3 regions of the Hylemonella sp. GW821-FHT10B10 genome follow, and region 3 is predicted to be linked to each of the others. Evidence: predicted binding sites of a transcription regulator. Region 3 holds the regulator's gene; each other region holds the start of a gene.
The links. Region 3 encodes FNR, which switches genes on or off when oxygen is low (the NO sensors DNR and NnrR bind a similar motif). Its sites were predicted from a motif close to TTGATNNNNATCAA; they were not measured.

Region 1 (6,393 bases), on a different contig from region 3:
CTTTTTGGACACGTGCGACTTTCATGCGGACTCCTGAGGGGCAACCGGATATTGGTTGCCATTGGTTTATCTTGGTGAAAAATTATAAAGACCGATTATCACTCTTGCGTTGGTGGAAAACACGTAGTCCTGTGCTTTATTGGTTTCATTTGGTCTATCATTGACCAGAATCCTCCAACCTTTGCCTTGCGACCCATGGACCCCACCGCCCTGCTGCGTGAAACCCTGCTCGAAAAGCTGAAGTCCGGCATCTGGCGCGCCGGCCACCGCATCCCGACCGAACGCGCGCTGTGCACCGAGTACAGCCTGGGCCGCTCGGCCGTGCGCCGCGTGCTGGGGCAACTCAAGGAGGCCGGCCTGATCACGCAGACGGTGGGCAGTGGCACCTATGTCAGCGAGCGCATCGCCACCCTGCTGCCGGCACTGGAGTCCAGCGCGGCCACCGCGGCGGTCAGCCCGTCCGAGCTGATGGAAGTGCGCATGGCGCTGGAGCCGGCCATCGTGGAGATGGTGATCCGCAATGCCACGCCGGCCGATTTCGCACGCATGGCGCAGTGCTGCGATCGCGCGGAAGCGGCCCATACGCTGGAAGACTTCGAGCACTGGGACGGTCTGCTGCACGAGGTGATTGCCGAAGCCGCGCACAACAGCTTCGTGAGCCAGGTCTTCAAGCTCATGAACCAGGCCCGCATGCAGGGTGAATGGGGCATGCTCAAGCGGCGCAGTGTCACGCCCGAGCGGCGCGACGCCTACCAGCGCGAACACCGTCAGCTGGTCGCCGCGCTGCGCGAGCGCGACCTGGACCGCGCGCTGGACTGCACCCGCGGGCACCTGGTGCACGTGCAGCGCAATCTGCTGGGACGTTAGCGCCGGCCCCGGCGCGCAGCCTCAGTGCTTCGCGTCGGTACCCGGTGCCGCCATGCGCACCGGCAGCTGCACCTGCAGCTTGCTCTCGACGCCCTTGGCGTCCTTGAACACCAGGGTCAGGGGGATGGTGCTGTCCTTCCTCAGCGCGGTCTTCAGGTCCATCAGCATCACGTGGTAACCGCCAGGCTTGAACTCCACGGTCTTGCCGGCAGGCAGCTCGATGTCCGGAGCGGCGCGCATCTTCATAATGTCGCCCTCCATCTTCATCTCATGCACTTCGGTGATGCCGGCCACCGGCGAGGACGCATCGACCAGGCGCGTGTTTTCCTTCGCGGTGAGCTTCATGAAAGCACCGCTGGCCTTCTGGCCCTGCACGGTGGCACGGACCCAGGCCTCGCTGACGTCGACGGTCTGCGCATGCGCGCAGCTGACCGATAGCGTGAGTGCGGCAACGAGGATGTGGATGAATTTGCAAGACATGGCGTGACTCCTGATGGAAAACTATAAAGGGAAAGCTCAGTGGGCGTGCATTGCGGACGGCCCCGAGGGCAGCACCTCGAGCAGGACCGCAGGCGTCTTGAGGCCGCGGGTTGACGTGCCTTGCGCGGGAATCTCGGACCAGTCCAGCCGGCCTTGGGCGCAAGTCTGCTCTACACGGAACCACAGGGCCCCGGCCTGTTCGGGCACGGTGGCGCGCAAGACGAACTCGTCGTACCAATCGTCCTGCAAGGCGTAGGCCGGGCTGCTGGCTGTCCAGCTGACCTCGACCACGTCGACGCTGACGGCCTTGCCGTGGCTGCTGTAGGGCTGGGCCAGGGTTTCGCGTCGCACGGCCAGGGTCCAGCCTGCCTTGGGCATGGGCTTGGCGCCGCGCACGCCAGCGGGCAGGACCACCCGAATGGCCGTGGTGGGGCTGCCGTCGCAGCCGTGACCCACGCGGAAGACAGCGCGGTAGCTGCTGCCGGCCAGCGCGGCCTGGTCTTCCAGGACCACGTGGGCCGAGGCGGGAGTGGAGATCGCCAACACGGCGCTGGTGCCAAGGAAAGCAAGAAGGTTTTTCATAGGGGCTCTTTCAGAAATTGACTTTGAGATCCGCCACGTAGGTGCGTTGCGGATAGGGGTGGAAGTTCCAGTAGGTTTCGTCGGTGAGGTTGTCGATGCCCAGTGAAGCCACGGTCCTGGGGTTGAAGCGGTAGCGCCACCGCACATCGGTCACCAGGTAGCTGCTGGCACCTGTGTAGGCGTCACCGTTGACGTCGGAGTTGTCGAGCGTGGAATACTGCTTGCCGCTGTAGCGCACCCCCAGGGAGCCGCTCTGCTGCTCGTCGAAGCGGTAGTTGGCCAGCGCCGTGGCACGCCAGACCGGCACACGCGGCTGGTACTTGCCCACGCTGGCCGGGTTGGTCGGGTTGCTGACGATGCGCGAGTCGGCATAGGTCAGGCTGCCAGACAGCTCCAGGCCCTTGAGCAGCGCATCGCTGCCGTTGTAGGCCAGCTCCACGCCCTGGGTATTGACCGCGTCGATGTTCTGCACACGGCTGGTGGTAGTGCTGCCAGGGATGAGCTGCGAGTAGAGCGCATCACGCGTGTCCTCGTTGAACACGGTCAGGCGCAGCAGACCGCGGCCCAGGTCCTGCTCCAGGGTGAGCTCGGTGGTCCAGGATTTTTCCGGTGCCAGATTCGGGTCGTTCACGAAGGAGAGGTTGGCGTTGGAGGTGGCACCGTAGAGTTCCTGCACAGTAGGCATGCGCACAGCGCGGCCCGTGGCGGCCTTGAGCACCTTGTCGGCCGACCACTGATACGCCAGTGCGGCCTTGGGCGAGACGTAGTTCTCGATGCGGCTGGCGTAGTCCACCGGGGTGGAGCCGCTGAGGCGGGTGTAACCACCCGACGCGCTCCATTGCTCAACGCGCGCGCCCAGCACGGTCTTCCACCGCGGCGCGAAGGTCCAGCTGTCCTGGCCATAGAGGGCCTGAGTCTGCGTCTTGCCGCCGACGTCGCTGTTGAGCGAACCCGCGCCATCGGTCAGCCAGTTGCCGGCGATGTTGGATTTGAGGATGCGCAGCTGGTAGTTGTCCTGCTGGGCGCCGAAGTCCACGATGTGCGCGCCCTGCAGGCCCTGGGGTCGCCAGGTGCCGCGCGCCACCACGGTGGACCAGCCCGTGCCCTTCTGGTCGGTGATCGTGCCCGCGCCGCCGCCCAGGGTGGAAGTGGCCGAGAGTGTGGCCGCACGCAGCTGGTCGCGGCCATAGTCATAGACGCTGGCAGCCAGCTCCCCGTCCCACTCGCCTTTGGTGTTGCTCTTGAGCGAGAGGCCGTGCATCACGTGCGCCAGGCTCTCACGCGAGGCATTGAAGGCATTGTTGACGTTGTAGCTCTGGCCGTTGATCTGCACGTCGCCGTAATACACCGCATTGCCCGCGGCGTCGCGCAGATAACTCTGCGGGTTGCCTTCGGCGGTGTTGGCCCAGCTGCCCAGGGTGTAGCTGGCGCGCAGCGTGGGCGAGAGGTCGTAAGCCAGCTTGATCCGGGCCTGGTCCTGCACGGTGTGGTACTGGGTGTTGGTGCCCAGGATGTAGTTGTCCGCATTGGTGGTGCTCAGGGTGCGCACGGCACCGGTGACCGGCGTGGCGCCCGCGCCGCCCGTGGCCGACAGCAACTTGGTGGCGAACACCAGGGGCTGGCCCGTGCTGTCCGTGTGGTTCACATGGACCCACCAGGACCAGTCGCCACTGCGGCTGCCCAGCGAGGCGCTGCCCTGGCTGCCGCCATAGCTGGCGCTGCTGTTGTAGAGCTTGAAGTTCTGGTTCCAGGCACCCACGCTGGCCGAGCCCTCGAAGTGGCTGGGCATGCGCGTCACATAGTCCACCACGGCGCCCACGGAGTTGCCCGGATAGGCCGCTGAGTAGGGGCCGTACATGACGTCGACCCGCTCGATCTCCTCGGGGCTCACCATGCCCCAGCGCGGCGCATAGGTGGCGCCATTGCCCAGGTAGTTGGAGAGCAAGATGCCGTCGGCGTACACCGCCGAGCGCGCGCTGTTGCCCGTGCCCGAGGCGCGACTGGACAGCACCGCGTGGTTGTAGTCACCCACATAACGCTTGCGCACCAGCAGGCTGGGGAAGTACTTCAGCGCATCCTCGCTGTCGGTGGCATTGACGGTCTCCGCGATCTGCTCGCGCGTCACACCCTCGATGGTGGCGGGAATCTGCGTGGGCAGCGAGGTGGGCTGGCCGCTGTTGACGGTGACCACACCGAGCGACTTCGCCGGCGCATCGGTTTCGGCCTGCGCCGCGACGTTCTGGGCCGAGACCTCAAAAGCCAAGGGACAGGCCAGGGCCAAGGCCATGACCAGGCGGTTCTTCCGCATGAATACGCTCCGGAAACATCAGGGGATGCAGCCGCGCCTTTCACCCGGGTGAAAAGCGGGAACTGCGCAGCGATGGATCAGGAAAGCGAGGGAGGCCCGCGCGCGGGCAGTGCCGCAGCCGTGCGGCCGGAGAGATGTGCGGCGGCCACCGGGAGCAGCACATGTGCCAGCGCTGCGGGAAGCTGCGCTGCAGGCTGGGCCAGGGACGGCGGCGCGCCGGCGGTGACACAGAGGGGGCAATCCAGTGTGAGGCTGGATGCCGCCTGGCTGCCGTCGTCGCTCGTGACGATCAGCTTCATGGCCCCGCCGCTGGCGCAGACCAGTTCCATGGACTGCGGCTTCACCAGGGGCGACGCGATGGCAACGCCCAGCGCGAACGTGAACCACACCAGCACAAGGCGGGCGAGGAAACGGGCGTGGCGCAGGGTCTGCATGCGCTGCATTATCCCCCACCGGTCCCGGCCGGCTGCCGGCACCGACCTTGACCTGTGTCAAAGACGAGCGCAGAGTGGACGCGCATGATGGCTCCGTACCCTGATGGAGAGTCCGATATGAGCACCCAGATCACAGCACCCTTCAAGAAGCAGCTGCTTGAACAGCGCTCCTCCCTGCTGGCCCAGCTGGCCAGCCTGCGCGGCGGCAACGTAGGCCGGGCGCAGGCCTCGGACGAGCATTTCGGCGGGCAGAAGGAAGATTCCCGCGCGCAGATGGAAACCGAACGCGAGCTGGAATTCACGCTCGATGCCCGCGAAAGTGCCGAACTCGACGCCGTGGATGCCGCGCTGCAGCGCATCGCCGACGGCAACTATGGCGTGTGCGTCGATTGCGGCAGCGACATCGCCGCCGCCCGCCTGCATGCCGCGCCCGAAACGCCGCGCTGCCTCAACTGCCAGGACAAGTTCGAACACGGGCGCCGCGCCTGACGCGCACCCTTCACCTTACGACCCGAAGAAAGAAACCACCATGCCCACCTTCCACGCCATCGTCTGGCTCGACCGTTCCGAAGCCCACGTCATCCTCTTCGACCGCGAGCACATCGCCGCGCAGAAGATCAAGTCACGCAGCCACCACAAGGCCACGGGCGGCCACACGGGCTCGCACCAGGGCTCGGGTCGCGGCGACAGTGCCACCGGCCACCACAGCCCCGCCGGCGGCCACAGCAGCGGCGACGAGACCTACTACCACTCGGTCGCCGAGGCCCTCAAGGGCGTGCACGAGATCCTGATCACCGGTCCGGCCCAGGCCAAGGACGAGTTCAAGGCGCATTGCACGCGCCATGACAAGGATATAGCCAAGGCCATCGTCGGTGTAGTCACCAGTGACCACCCGAGCGACGGCCAGCTGGTGGCCATGGCCAAGCAGTATTTCCTCAAGTACGACCAGATGAACTAGAAGCTCTGACTTGCCCTCGGCGCAAAAAAAGGCGACCCTCGGGTCGCCTTTTTTGCGGGCGGGTGGCGCCTTACTTCGCCAGTGGCACGATCTTCTGGTCGATGGCGCCGAAGACCGACTGGCCGTCCTTGCCCTTGATCTCGATGCGGATGGTGTCGCCGAACTTCATGTAGTCAGTGACGGGCTGGCCATCCTGGATGGTTTCGATCGCGCGCTTCTCGGCGATGCAGCTGTAGCCCTTGCTCCACTCCTTCTTGCCATTGACTTCGGTGGCGCGGTTGCTGACCGTGCCCGAGCCGATGATGCTGCCGGCGCGCACATTGCGCGTCTTAGCCAGGTGCGCGATGAGCTGGCCGAAATGGAAGGTCATTTCCTCACCGGCCTCGCACATGCCCACGGTGCGACCGTTCCAGGCGCTTTGCAGGGTGAGGTGCAACCGGCCCTGCTGCCAGCTGTCGCCCAGTTCGTCCAGCGTGACCGCGACGGGGCCGAAGGCGGTGGCGGGTTTGCTCTGCAGGAAACCGAAGTTCTTGGCCAGCTCATCCGGAATGAGGTGGCGCAGGCTGACGTCATTGGCGATCATCACGAGACGGATGCCGTCCAGGGCCTGCTCGGGGCCGGCGCCCATGGGCACGTCGGCGGTGACCACGGCCACCTCGGCCTCGAAGTCGATGCCGTGCTCCTCGCTGACGCAGACCACGTCATCACGCGGGCCCAGGAAATCATCGCTGCCGCCCTGGTACATCAGCGGTTCGGTGTAGTAG
Region 2 (6,393 bases), 1.1 Mb from region 3:
GGATGCGATCTCCTTCCACTGCCCGTTGACCGACGAGAACCGCAACATGCTGAACCGCAGCACGCTGGCCCTGTGCAAGCCCGGGGCGATCGTGGTGAACACGGCACGCGGCGGGCTGATCGACGAGACCGCGTTGCTCGATGCGCTGCGCTCGGGCCAGCTTGCCTCGGCCGGCCTGGACAGCTTTGCAGTGGAGCCCATGACCGCGGGGCACCCTTTCCAGGGGGAGGAGCGCATCGTGCTCAGCCCGCACATCGGCGGTGTCACGGCAGACGCCTACGTCAAGATGGGTGTGGGGTCCGTGGAAAACCTGCTGGCCGTCCTGCGCGGCTAGGGCCTGCAGCCGGCCTCAACTCACGCCTGCGCTGGTCGCCAGCACCGCTGCCTGCACGCGTGTACTGACATCCAGCTTGCGCAGAACGTGCTGCACGTGGATCTTGACCGTCGTTTCGGCGATGCCGAGATCGGCGCCGATCTCCTTGTTGCTGGCGCCACGGGCGATGCCGCGCAGGATGTCGCGTTCGCGGGGCGATAGCTGACGCAGCAGGGTCTGGGCCGGAGTGGCGGGCGCTGCTGCCGGGGCGACGGGCTTGCCGTTCTGGAAGGCCGAGACCAGCTTGCTGGTCATCTCGGGCGCCACCACCTTTTCACCTTGCATGACACGGTGGATGGCGGCGCTCAGCGCATCGCCTTCGATGGTCTTGAGCAGGTAGCCGGCGGCGCCGGCCTGCAGGGCGTTGCCCAGGTCCTGTTCATCTTCGCTGACGGTCAGCATGAGCACACGCGCTTGCGGCGCGGCCTCGCGCAGGGCGGGCAGGGCGTCCACGCCGCGCACGCCGGGCAGGTGGTTGTCCAGCAGGATCAGGTCGGGCTGCAGTTCCTGCGCACGGCGCTGGGCCTCGCCGGCGTCGGCGGCATCTCCCACCACTTCGAAAGCGCTCTCACGCGCCAGCAGGGCCGTGAGGCCGCGGCGGAACAGGGTGTGGTCGTCGACCACCAGGATGCGGATGCGTTCAGCTCGGGACATGTTCCAGGACCGCAGTGGAAGGGGCTAGCGAGGATGCGCGGGCGGCCACCAGCTGGGCTGGCAGGGTGAGCACCACGGAGGTGCCGGCGCCGGGTGTGGAGATGAGTTCGACGCGCGCGCCGATGCGTTCGGCGCGTTCGCGCATGATGCGCAAGCCCACGTGGCTGTCGTCGATGCTGTCGTCGTCCCAGTCGAAACCGCGCCCGTCGTCGCGCACCTCGAAGCGCCACTCGGGCTGCTGCTGCACGTCCAGCCAGACCTGGCTGGCACGCGCGTGCTTGCGCACATTGGACAGGGCTTCCTGCACGATGTGCAGCACCTGGATCTGCAGGTCCGGCGCCAGCGGCAGGCCCTGGCCCTGCATCTGCAGGTGCGCCTTCAGGCCGCTTTGCAACTCGAACTTGTGCAGGGTGGTGGTGAGCGCGGTATCGATGTCTTCGGTGTTGGTGCGGGTGCGGAAGTGCATGAGCAGCTCACGCACATCGCCATAACTTTCGCGCACGCCGGCGTCGATCTCCTCCAGCACCAGGCCCATGGCCTGGCGGTCGCCCGTGGCCAGGGCGTCGCGCATGAGCTGCACCTGGATCTTGAGGAAGGCCAGGGACTGGGCGATGGAATCGTGCAGTTCGCGTGCCAGCAGGTGGCGCTCCTGCGAGACGGCGGCTTCCTTCTCCAGCGCGTTCAGGCGCAGGTTTTCCATGGCGCCGGCCAGGTGGCTGGCCAGGGCTTCGAGCAGCGAGCGCTCGGCGGCCGAGGGGTCGGTGCGGGCGTGGAAGAACAGGTCCACCTCGCCCATGAGGCGGTCGTGCAGGCGCACCGGGATGTTGACCAGCGATTCGTAGCCGGCCTGGCCGCACAGGCGCTCGCGCGTGTCGCCCAGGGCGTGGATGGGGATGACACGCAGGCTGGCGTCTTCCGTCATACCGGCGCCGCAGTGGCAGTCGCCCTTGTGGATGCAGTGCTCGGCCTCCACCATCTCGGCGGGCAGGCCCTGGGCGGCCAGCATCAGGTAGCGCTGGTTGCTCTGGTCGGACCAGCGCAGGGCCACGCCGTCGGCGTGCGCGATGCGCTGGATGCTGCGCACGAAACCCTGGGCCAGTTCGTCCAGCGTGGTGGCGCGCGCCACCAGGGCGGTGACCTCGTACAGACTGGCCAGGCGCTCACGTTTTTCTTCCAGCTCGGCGGTCTTCTCGGCCACCTTGGCCTCCAGGTGGCGGTACATGGACTGCAGGTGCGCGGCCATGTCGTTGAAGCCTTCGGCCAGGGTGCCGAACTCGTCGCTGCTGACGCGGTCCACACGGGCGTCGAAGTCGCCGCCCTGGATCTTCTCGATGGCGCGCTTGAGCAGGCCCACGGGTTCGAGCACCAGAGACTGGCCGATGTAGAGCATCACCACGGTGCCCAGGATGACCAGGGCCATCAGCGTGGTCTGCAGCAGGTGCAGGATGGCGGTCCAGCGGGAGATGTGGGTTTCGATGCCGCGCACGAAGGCGTCGATGTGACCGACGAAGGCGATGGTCATCTCGCGCAGCTGCTGCGGCTGCGCGGGTGTGGCCGGGCCGATCAGCAGCTGGCGAAAGCCTTGCCAGTCCTGCTCGATCACGCCAAAACGCGCCTGCACCGTATCGTCCCAGGGTACGAAGAGCGGGCGCTCTGGGTCGCCCTGGCGCAGCACGGCCAGGCTGCCCTCGAAAGTCTGCACCAGCTCCGGCAGTTCGTCGGTCTGGCCCGTGCCCAGGCTCAGCGACATGCGGTAGGCCTGCATGCGCATGCTGCCGGCCTCGTTGACGGCGGCGGCGCCGCCGTCCAGCTGCCAGGACACCCACAGCGTGGCCGCCGTGGCCAGCAGGGCCATCAGCAGAAAGGGGGTGCCGGCCAGCGTCAGTTTGGCGGCCAGGCTGCGTTGTTTGCGCGGTGTCATGGTGATCCCGGTCAGGGACCACCAGTGTGCCGCCGATGGGCCCGGCCGGGTGGGTCCGAATCTTGATCTGAGTCAAATGACGGCGCAATAGCCCCGCTGAGGCGGCCTTGGCCGGGCGAGCGGCTCTCAGAAAGGCGGCGGGCTGCGCCAGTGCAGGGTGGCGCCGGTGAGCGGGTGGGCGAGCGCAAGCTCGCTGGCGTGCAGCAGCAGGCGCGGGCTGCGTGCCAGGTTGTCTGCGTCGGCGTACAGCGCATCACCGAGGATGGGGTGGCCGATGGCCTGCAAGTGCACACGCAGCTGGTGGGTGCGGCCGGTCACGGGCTCCAGTTCCAGCCGGGTCCGGGGCCGGCCCTGCGCGTCTTCCTCATGTGCGAGCACGCGCCAACGGGTCAGGCTGGCCTTGCCTTGCGCGTCGACCTTCTGTCGCGGGCGGTTCGGCCAGTCGCTCATGAGGGGCAGGGCGATCTCGCCCCACGCGCCTGCGGGCGCAGCCAGGTGGCCGGCAATCACGGCGATGTAGCGCTTGTGCACCTCGCGAGATTCAAAGGCCATGCTCAGGGTGCGTTGCAGCTCGGGGCCACGTGCCATCAGCAACAGGCCCGAGGTGGCCATGTCCAGCCGGTGCACGATCAGTGCGTCGGCCCACTGTGACTGGGCGCGGGTGCTGGCGCAGTCCTGCTTGTCGGCGCCGCGCCCGGGCACCGAGAGCAGGCCGGCCGGTTTGTCCAGCACCAGAAGGGCATCGTCTGCATGCAGGCAGACGATGCCCTGTGTTTCAACGTTGGCCTTCACCCTGGATCAGGCGCTGCACGGTATCGCACAGCTCCGAGACGTCGTTGGGCTTGTGGATCAGGGCGCGGGCGCCGGCGTCCAGCGCGGCGGCCTCGATCTCGGGGGTGATGTAACCCGAGGCCAGGGCCATGGGCAGCTTGGGGCGGATGCGGCGCGCGTCGTTGAGCAGCTCCACCCCGCTGTAACCCGGCATGTTGTAGTCGGTCACGAGCAGGTCGTACTCGTCGGGCTGCGCGCGCAGTGCGGCCAGGGCAGCCTGCGGGTCGGTGTAGGCGCTGACCTTGAAGCCGCGCCGCCCCAGCACGCGCTCGACCAGGAAGGACAGGGCCTTGTCGTCGTCCACGTACATCACGTGGCGGCCGAAACCCATCACGGTCTGCAGGCGCGTGGGCTCGGCCGGGACCGAGGGTATGTCGTCATCGGCGTCGGCCACCGGAAAATAGAGTGTGAACTCGCTGCCCTCGCCCGGCGTGCTGCTCACGTCCACCGTGCCCAGGTGGGTGCGCATGACACCGTGCACCACGGCCAGACCCAGGCCCGTGCCCTGGCCCACGGGCTTGGTGGTGAAGAAGGGTTCGAAGATGCGCTGCAGGGTCTCGGGCTCCATGCCGCTGCCGCTGTCGCGCACGGCCAGGGTCACGTAGCGTCCGTCGGACAGGCCCAGACGCTGGCACTCCAGGAAGTCGGGGTTCGCGCTGTTGAGTTCGATGCTGACCGTGCCGCGTGTGCCGCCGATGGCGTGGATGGCGTTGGTGCACAGGTTGATCAGCGCCTGCTCGACCTGGGTGGCGTCGGCCAGCACGGCCGGCGTTTCGCGCAGACGCACCTGCAGATCCACCGTGGGCGGCAGGGTGACCTTCATGAGGCGCACCGATTCCTGCACCACCTCGACGAGCTGGATGGGGTGGCGCTTGGGGGTCTCGTTGCGGCTGAAGGTCAGGATCTGGCGCACCAGGTCGCGCCCGCGGCGCCCGGCTTTCTCGATTTCGCCCAGGCTGACCTGCACCGGGGAGTCGGCCTCGGCGTCCTGGCGTGCCAGCGTGACGTTGCCGAGGATGGCGCCCAGGATGTTGTTGAAATCGTGCGCGATACCTCCGGCCATCGTGCCGATGGCCTGCATCTTGTGCGCCTCGCGCAGCTGGGCTTCGAGGATGTTGCGCTGTGCCTCCATCTGGCGGCGCGCCGTGAGGTCGCGTGCAAAGACGGTGGTGATGTCGCCATCGCCCTCGGGCTGGCGTTCACGCGAGACACTGACCTCCAGCGCCAGGGGCAGGCCCTCGGCGGTGCACCCGCTCACCTCGCCCAGCGTGGCCTGGGTCGAGAGGCGGGTGGCGGCAATGGCGGCAATGGCCTCGGGCAGGAAACGCCCCAGCGAGGTCTTGAGCGCTTCTTCCGGCGGGCACTGGAACAGCGCGGCGGCAGCCGGGTTGAAGACGGTGATGCGCTGCTCGGCGTCGACGCAGATGATGGCGTCGAGCGAGGAGTTGATGATGGCGGCCAGGCGGTTCTCGCTCAGGCGCAGTTCCTCGTTGCGCTGCTGCAGGGCCAGGGCGCTTTCCTGCAGGGCGCGGCGGCGTTCCTGCAGGGCGCGCCGCTCGGTCAGCAGCGGGCCCTGGTCGATCACCGCGCAGATGAAATGGGTGAGATCGCGGTCCTGCGAGTACTGGATGCGCGCGATGTGCAGGTCACCCGTGAAGCGGGCTTCCAGGCCGCTGGAGAAGACCACTTCGTTGGTGTCGCTGTGGCCCTGCAGCTTGGCCTCGTCCAGCGAGTGCTGCACGCGCTCGACGTGGTCGGGGGTGACCAGGGGCAGCAGGAAGTTCAGGGGGGGGTCGGTTTCCTTGGGGCGGAAGAGCTTGAGCGCCATGGCATTGCTCTGCTCCACCATGCCGAATTCGTCGACCACCATGAGCCCCAGGGGCACGTTGGAGAACAGGGATTCGAAACGTTCGGAGGCGCCCTCGGCGGCGATGCGGCTGAATTCAAGCGCGCTGTTCTGCGCTTCCAGTTCGGCCTGGTAGGCACGCAGATCGTCGATCAGCTTGGGTAGGGCCCGGCGGGACATGGCGCTAGGACCGGTTCAATTGTTCTTGTTGGTGAACCAGAAGCTGACGACCGGCGCGGTCGGATCGTCGAAAGAGGCGCCCAGCGCCATCTCGCCCTTGTCCAGCAGCACGCATTCCTGGCGGCGCAGCGAGATCACGGCGGTGGAGCCGGCAAAACGTACCCAGGTGCCGTAACTGCTGATGTCCGAGAGCACGAAGAGTTCGCCGCGGCGGTCCAGGCGGGCATGCAGGCGCGAGACGCGCGGGTCCAGCACGCTGAACTGGGCGTCGTTGCCGCGGCCGAGGAAGACCGGCATGTCCATGGCCTCGAACAGGATGTTGTGCTCGCGCCAGGTCAGCTCGATGGTGCTGGGCAGGCGGCTGGTCGGCGCACCGACCGTTTCCAGGCCGGCCTGCATGGTCATGATCTCGGACGTGGTTTCGCGCTGCCAGTCGATGCGGTAGACCGTGGCCGGCTCGCTCTTGCCCCGGATGTCCATGGGACCGAGGTTGCGGAAGTTGATTTCGCCGTCGCCGTAGAGCGCGTCGATCACGCTCTCTGACGCAAAGATCTGCTCGGCGCCGGACAGGTCGCTCAGACGCGAGGC
Region 3 (6,393 bases):
CACGGTCGAAGCGGCGGCAGACATGGGCCGGGTTCAGCAGCGACGCCGGCCGCTCAGGCCTTGCCCTGCAGGGACGCCGGTTCCGGGATCTGGCCGTTGTTGGCCGCGCGGATGGTGACTTCCATATCGGCCACCATCTCGTCGAAACTCATGCTGCTGTAGCGCGCCGGGTCGTCCACCTGGAAGCCATAGAGGTCTTCCACCTCGAACAGCATTTCGACCACCCCCAGTGAATCCAGGCCCAGATCGGCCACCTTCAGATCGGGCTGGTCGAACACGGCCGGATCGACCTTGAATTGTTGAATGACGAAATCTTTGATGATCTGACGCAGCATAGTGGCTCTTTTTCCTCATGGGCTCCCGCGGTCTGGCAGGTGAACCCGTCCGCAGCGCGGTCCGGGAATCACAGCTGACGAGCATCCCAGGGAATTTGTTGTTGTATTCGGCGCCAGGCAGGAAACACCCTGTCCGGCTGCAGCCATGGCCCCGAAGAACGGGCCCATGATCCGGTCCAAATTGTACCCAAATTCCCCCAAAAATTGTGCGGAAAAGCTGGCTGCACCGGGCCGGACAGCTCAGCGCCGACCGCGCCCGCCCAGGCGTCGCATCAGCAACAGCGGGAGACGCAGGGCAAACCCCAGCATCAGGCGCGTGTGCATCCAGGTCAGCAAGGCGTTGTCGCGCAGGTAGTTGAAGTGCGATACACCGCCCTCCTCGGGTCGCAGGTATTTGACCGGCGCATCGATATTCACAGGCCAGACGCCCGCCCAGCACAGACGCACGGCGGCTTCGATGTCGAAATCGAAACGGCGCATCCAGTGCTGGCCGCGCATGATCTTGAGCAGCGGCGAAACCGGGTAGACGCGAAAACCGTAGAGCGAGTCGCCGATGCCCATCCAGAGGGTCTCCAGATTGGCCCAGGCATTGGACACTTTGCGGCCCTGCACGCGCAGCGCCGGGGCATCCGCATCGAACACCGGCTTGCCCAGCACCATGCGGGCAACATCGTCGCCCGCGGCCTGCATGAAAGCCGGGATCAGCTGCGCCGGATGCTGGCCGTCCGAATCCATGGTCAGCACATGCGTGTAACCCGCTGCCTCGGCCAGGGCCAGTCCGTGCATCACGGCGGCGCCCTTGCCCTGGTTCTGTGCCAGCACCATGACCTTCAGGTCCGGCTCCTGCGCGGCCATGGCCTGCAGTTGGGCGCCGGTGCCGTCCGTACTGCCGTCCACCACGACCCAGACGGGGGCCCATTGCCGGAGGGCTTCCCGCACGGTCTCCAGCACCTTGGGGCCGGCGTTGTAGGTGGGGATCAGGACGAAATGGGTGCGCGAAGGCGCTGCGCCGGGGGTGCGTGACATGGGCGTGGATTATGGCAAACGGCCACGGCAGGGCTGCGACATCCGCTTCAGCCGGCGGGCGTGAGACACCAGGGCGCCGCATTGTGCACCAGGCCCATCCACAGGGCCCAGGCCGAACTCAGCGCCAGGGCGAGGCCTGCCAGACGCACGCCCCAGTCGCCCTGCCCGGCACCACGCAGGCGCAGCCAGAGCCAGGGACCCAGCGTCATGGACACCGCCGTGCCCAGCGCAAACAGTGCCATCACCGTCGCCCCCTCGAGGGCCTGCCCGGTCATGGCGGCCACGAGCAGCGCGGAATACAGCAGGCCGCAGGGCAACAACGCCCACAGCATCCCCACCACGAGCGGCGCACCTCGGCCCCGCCCCGCGGCCAGCGACCGCGCGCCGCTCCACAGACGCCGCGCGGCGCTTTCCAGCCAGACAGGCTGCTGCGCTCGGACCAGCAACAGCAACCCCAGCATGAAGGCCGCGACGTGGAACAGGGTCCAGACCGGGCGCAGCGCGGACGACTGGATGGTGAGCCAGCCCAGGCCCTGGATCGAGGCGGCGGCCAGGCCGCCGAGCAGTGCGTAGCCGATCACACGGCCCAGCTGGAAGCTCCACAGGGCCTCGGCGCGACGCTCGCCGGCCGCCTGGGCCAGGCCGGCACAGGCGGCACCGCACATGGCGATGCAGTGGGGACCGCCGACCAGTCCCATGAACAGGGCCGTGAGGGCCAGGGAGGTTTGCATGCCCGCCAGTGTAGGGCGTCAAATGATCTTGGAGAAACGGGCGCGGTTGCGGTCGGCCTGCAGGTAGCGGTCGAAGACCATGGCCACGGCGCGCACGAAGTACCAGCCCATGGCCGTGACCTGGATGCCACTGTCGTCCAGCGTCACCAGGCCCTGCTCCGCCAGCGCGCGCAGCGCTTCGAGCTCGGGGGCAAAGTAGCTCCTGAAGTCGATCAGATAGGCCAGGTCGATGGATTCAAACACCAGCTCGCCCTGGCACATCAGGGCCATGATGACGGCGCGCCGCACCAGGTCATCGCGCGAGAGCGCCAGGCCGCGCACCACGGCAAAACGGCCGTGGTCGATGGCGTCGTAGTACTCCTCCAGTGTCTTGGCGTTCTGGCTGTAGGTGGCGCCAATGCGGCCGATGGACGAAACCCCCAGACCAATCAGGTCGCAATCGGGCTGGGTGCTGTAGCCCTGGAAGTTGCGGTGCAGGCGCCCCTGGCGCTTGGCCACAGCCAGCGCGTCGTTGGGCAGGGCGAAGTGGTCCATGCCCACATAGACGTAGCCGGCACCCTGGAAGCGCTCGAGCGCATTGGACAGCATGGCCAGCTTGGCGGCCGCACCGGGCAGTTCGGCACTGGCGATACGCCGCTGCGGCTTGAAGCGCTCGGGCAGGTGGGCGTAGGCATACAGGGCGATGCGGTCCGGGCGCAATTCGGTGACTTGCTGCAGGGTGCGCGCGAAGGACTCGGGGGTCTGCTGCGGCAGGCCATAGATCAGGTCCACGTTGATGGACTCGAAGCCGCGTTCGCGCGCCGCCTGCACCAGGGCGAAGACCTGCTCGGCCGGCTGCACGCGGTGCACGGCCTTCTGTACCGCCGGGTCGAAATCCTGCACCCCGAAGCTCAGGCGATTGAAGCCGAGTTCAGCCAGGGTGTCGAGCCGGCTCGCATCGATGGTGCGGGGATCCACCTCGATCGAATATTCGCCGCCAGGGGCGAGAGTGAAACTGCGCTTGAGCATGGCCATGAGCTGGCGCAATTCGGCGTCGCTCAGGAAGGTCGGGGTGCCGCCACCCAGATGGAGTTGGGTGACCATCTGGCCCACACCGAGCTGGGCCGTGTGCAGGTCCACCTCGCGCCCCAGATAGCGCAGGTATTCGGCCGCGCGGTCATGGTGCTTGGTGATGATCTTGTTGCAGGCGCAGTAATAACAGAGCGACTCGCAAAACGGCAGGTGCACGTAAAGCGAGAGCGGCAACACCAGGGCGGCCGCCCCGGAACGGCGCTGCTGGAGGGCGCGTACATAGTCATCGGGACCGTAGGCCTCGACAAAACGATCGGCCGTCGGATAGGAGGTGTAACGCGGCCCGGCGACGTCATGGCGACGCAGCAACTCGGCAGTGACGGGCTCGACGATTTCAGCATTCATGGCCCGACTTTGCCGGGAACGCCCGTTCCCTGTCTTGATATTCATCAAATGCTGCTAAGGTAGAGGGTGCAAGTTCGCCCCGGCACTGGAGTACCTCTATGACCGATGTCAAAATACAGAGCATGAATCCGCAAACGATCAAAGTCGCCTGCTCCAACTGCAATCTGCGCGAGCTGTGCATGCCCATGGGTCTCAATGCCGACGAAATCGACCGCCTGGACAACATGGTCGCCAACCGCCGCAAGATCAAGCGCGGCGAATCCCTGTTCCGCAATGGCGAAAAATTCACCTCGCTCTACGCCATCCGCACGGGCTTCTTCAAGACCTGCGTGGCCTCCGAGGACGGCCGCGACCAGGTGACCGGTTTCCAGATGGCCGGCGAGATCATCGGCCTGGACGGCATCGTCAGCGATCACCACAGTTGCGACGCGGTGGCCCTCGAAGATGCCGAGGTCTGCGTCATGCCCTTTGACCGCATCGAGGACCTCTCGCGCGAGATCAACGGCCTGCAACGCCATGTGCACAAGATCATGAGCCGTGAAATCGTGCGCGAGCACGGTGTCATGCTGTTGCTGGGCAGCATGCGCGCCGAGGAGCGCCTGGCGGCCTTCCTGCTGAACCTGGTACAGCGTCTGCACGCACGGGGTTTCTCGCAATCAGAGCTGATCCTGCGCATGACACGCGAGGAAATCGGCAGCTACCTCGGCCTCAAGCTGGAGACGGTCAGCCGGACCTTCTCGAAATTCGTGGAAGACGGCATGGTCGAGGTCAAGCAGCGCCATGTGCGCATCCTCGATACGGAAGCCCTGACCCGCCTGGTCAACCACCAGGGCGAATGCCACTGAGCCTGTGCGGCTGAAGCGGCGATGCCCGGGTCAGGCGCCGGGTTGCTCGCCCTGCGGCGGCTCGCGCCGGTTGAGTTCGGAAGACGACAAGGCCAACAGCGCCGTCAACGCGCTGGAGAGCATGGTGATCCCCCAGAAGATGAAAAATGCAAGGGTGTAGATGCCCTGGCGGGACAGTCCGACCGGCTGTCCGAACCAGTGCAGGTCCTGTGGATCCACCATGGCAAACACCAGCATTTCCAGCACGCCTGCCACCAGAAAAGCGGGCCAGGCGATCCACATGAGCTTGTGCAGTTTCATCGTGCCCTCCTCTGGTCAGCGTTTTCAGCGTTTGTCTTGCGCCGGGACCACGGGCGGCGCGCCCGTAGCGGCATGGTTGCGCGCCTGCACGGCCGGGGCCAGACTGGCCGCATCAGCCTCCAGTGCCTTGTTGATCTCGATGCCCTTGCGGTAGTAGTCCTCGCTGACCACGGGATCGGGCATGCGCACCGCGATGTAGAGGGTGACGAAACCGGCCACCACCACCAGTGCCGGACCGGCCAGGACCAGCCAGACGTGGCCGAATTTCCACCAGGGTGCAGGTGACATCTTGTCGCCTTGGTCGCTCATGTGATGTGCTCCTTAACGGGGGACCAGGAACACCGACTTCTCGCTCAGCTGCGCGTCGCGTGCGGTGATCTCGAAATGGATGGGGTGGGTGCCGGCAGCCGCCGCCTCGTAAGGCAGCTGCAGGCGCACGGCAACCCAGCGCGACTGCGTCGACTCGACGCTCACCTGCTCCTCCGAAGCGACGGTCAGGCCCGGCAGGCCGCTGACCGTGATGCGGTACGTCTGCTCGGACTCGGTAGCGTTCATGATCTGCAGGCGGTAGACGTTCTCGATCATGCCGCCAGCCACGATGCGCGCCAGCACACCACGGTCGCGCACCACGTCCACCTTGAAAGGCGTGCGCAAGGCCAGGCTCACCAGCATGGCCACGCACACCGCCCCTAGGATGGCGCTGTAGACCAGCACGCGCGGACGGAACACGTGTCGCCAGGTCTGGACCTGGCTCCAGCCCTTCTGCAACGCATTCTGTGTCGTGTAGCGAATGAGGCCGCGCGGGTAGTTCATCTTGTCCATGACATCGTCGCAGACGTCGATGCAGGCAGCGCAGCTGATGCACTCATACTGCAGGCCCTTGCGGATGTCGATACCCGTGGGACAGACCTGCACGCACAGGGTGCAGTCTATGCAGGACCCCAGGCCCAGGGCCGCGGGGTCGGCCTTGCGCGAGCGGGCGCCGCGCGGCTCGCCGCGCCGCTCGTCGTAGCTCACGATCAGCGTGTCGCGGTCAAACATGGCGCTCTGGAAGCGCGCATAGGGACACATGTACTTGCAGACCTGCTCGCGCAGGAACCCGGCATTTCCGTAGGTGGCAAAGCCGTAGAAAATAACCCAGAAGACCTCCCAGGAGCTCATGCGCAACTGCAGCACCTCCAGGCCCAGCTCATGGATGGGCGTGAAGTAGCCGACGAAGGTGTAACCCGTCCAAAGCGAGAGCAGGATCCACGCCCCGTGCTTGCCGCCCTTGCGCAGCAGCCTGTTCAGGCTCCAGGGCCCCTGGTCCAGGCGCATGCGCGCCGAACGGTCGCCTTCGATGCGACGCTCGATCCAGAGGAAGATTTCGGTGTAGACCGTCTGCGGACAGGCATAACCGCACCACTGGCGCCCCGCCACCGCCGTGAACAGAAACAGCAGCAGCGCCGAGATGACCAGCAGGCCTGTCAGGTAGATGAAGTCCTGCGGGTACAGGACCAGGCCGAAGATGTAGAAACGCCGCGCCCCCAGATCAAAGAGCACGGCCTGGCGCTGGCCCCATTCGAGCCAGGGCAGGCCGTAGAAGACGATCTGGGTCAACCAGACAAAGACCCAGCGCCAGCGGGCGAACAGACCCGTTACGCTGCGAGGATAGATCTTCTTCTGGGCCTCGTAGAGCGAGACCATCACGGCATCGTCGGCGACGGCAGCCGGCACCGCTGTGATGGGGATGACCTTGCG

Region 1: a site for FNR is predicted at 4,719-4,732, ahead of AC07NT_RS17265 (TraR/DksA family transcriptional regulator). Genes of this name have one in related genera too.
Region 2: a site for FNR is predicted at 3,011-3,024, ahead of AC07NT_RS02660 (type IV pili methyl-accepting chemotaxis transducer N-terminal domain-containing protein). Genes of this name have one in related genera too.

The regions. Positions count from the first base shown of each region.
Region 1 is NZ_JBWKNN010000004.1:307,939-314,331, forward strand. Features, by position in the region: gene AC07NT_RS17235 (fumarylacetoacetate hydrolase family protein) at 1-25, opposite strand, end outside; gene AC07NT_RS17240 (FadR/GntR family transcriptional regulator) at 196-867, shown strand; gene AC07NT_RS17245 (copper chaperone PCu(A)C) at 889-1,347, opposite strand; gene AC07NT_RS17250 (YcnI family copper-binding membrane protein) at 1,384-1,929, opposite strand; gene AC07NT_RS17255 (TonB-dependent receptor) at 1,940-4,237, opposite strand; gene AC07NT_RS17260 (DUF2946 family protein) at 4,315-4,671, opposite strand; gene AC07NT_RS17265 (TraR/DksA family transcriptional regulator) at 4,789-5,160, shown strand; gene AC07NT_RS17270 (hypothetical protein) at 5,201-5,629, shown strand; gene AC07NT_RS17275 (fumarylacetoacetate hydrolase family protein) at 5,700-6,393, opposite strand, start outside.
Region 2 is NZ_JBWKNN010000001.1:547,514-553,906, forward strand. Features, by position in the region: gene AC07NT_RS02650 (NAD(P)-dependent oxidoreductase) at 1-334, shown strand, start outside; gene AC07NT_RS02655 (response regulator) at 350-1,027, opposite strand; gene AC07NT_RS02660 (type IV pili methyl-accepting chemotaxis transducer N-terminal domain-containing protein) at 1,014-2,948, opposite strand; gene AC07NT_RS02665 (RluA family pseudouridine synthase) at 3,075-3,740, opposite strand; gene AC07NT_RS02670 (PAS domain-containing hybrid sensor histidine kinase/response regulator) at 3,724-5,805, opposite strand; gene AC07NT_RS02675 (adenylate/guanylate cyclase domain-containing protein) at 5,821-6,393, opposite strand, start outside.
Region 3 is NZ_JBWKNN010000001.1:1,671,834-1,678,226, forward strand. Features, by position in the region: gene AC07NT_RS08130 (beta-ketoacyl-[acyl-carrier-protein] synthase family protein) at 1-24, opposite strand, end outside; gene AC07NT_RS08135 (acyl carrier protein) at 54-335, opposite strand; gene AC07NT_RS08140 (glycosyltransferase family 2 protein) at 576-1,361, opposite strand; gene AC07NT_RS08145 (sulfite exporter TauE/SafE family protein) at 1,409-2,092, opposite strand; gene hemN (oxygen-independent coproporphyrinogen III oxidase) at 2,111-3,508, opposite strand; gene fnr (fumarate/nitrate reduction transcriptional regulator Fnr) at 3,631-4,353, shown strand; gene AC07NT_RS08160 (hypothetical protein) at 4,384-4,653, opposite strand; gene AC07NT_RS08165 (FixH family protein) at 4,678-4,962, opposite strand; gene ccoG (cytochrome c oxidase accessory protein CcoG) at 4,975-6,393, opposite strand, start outside.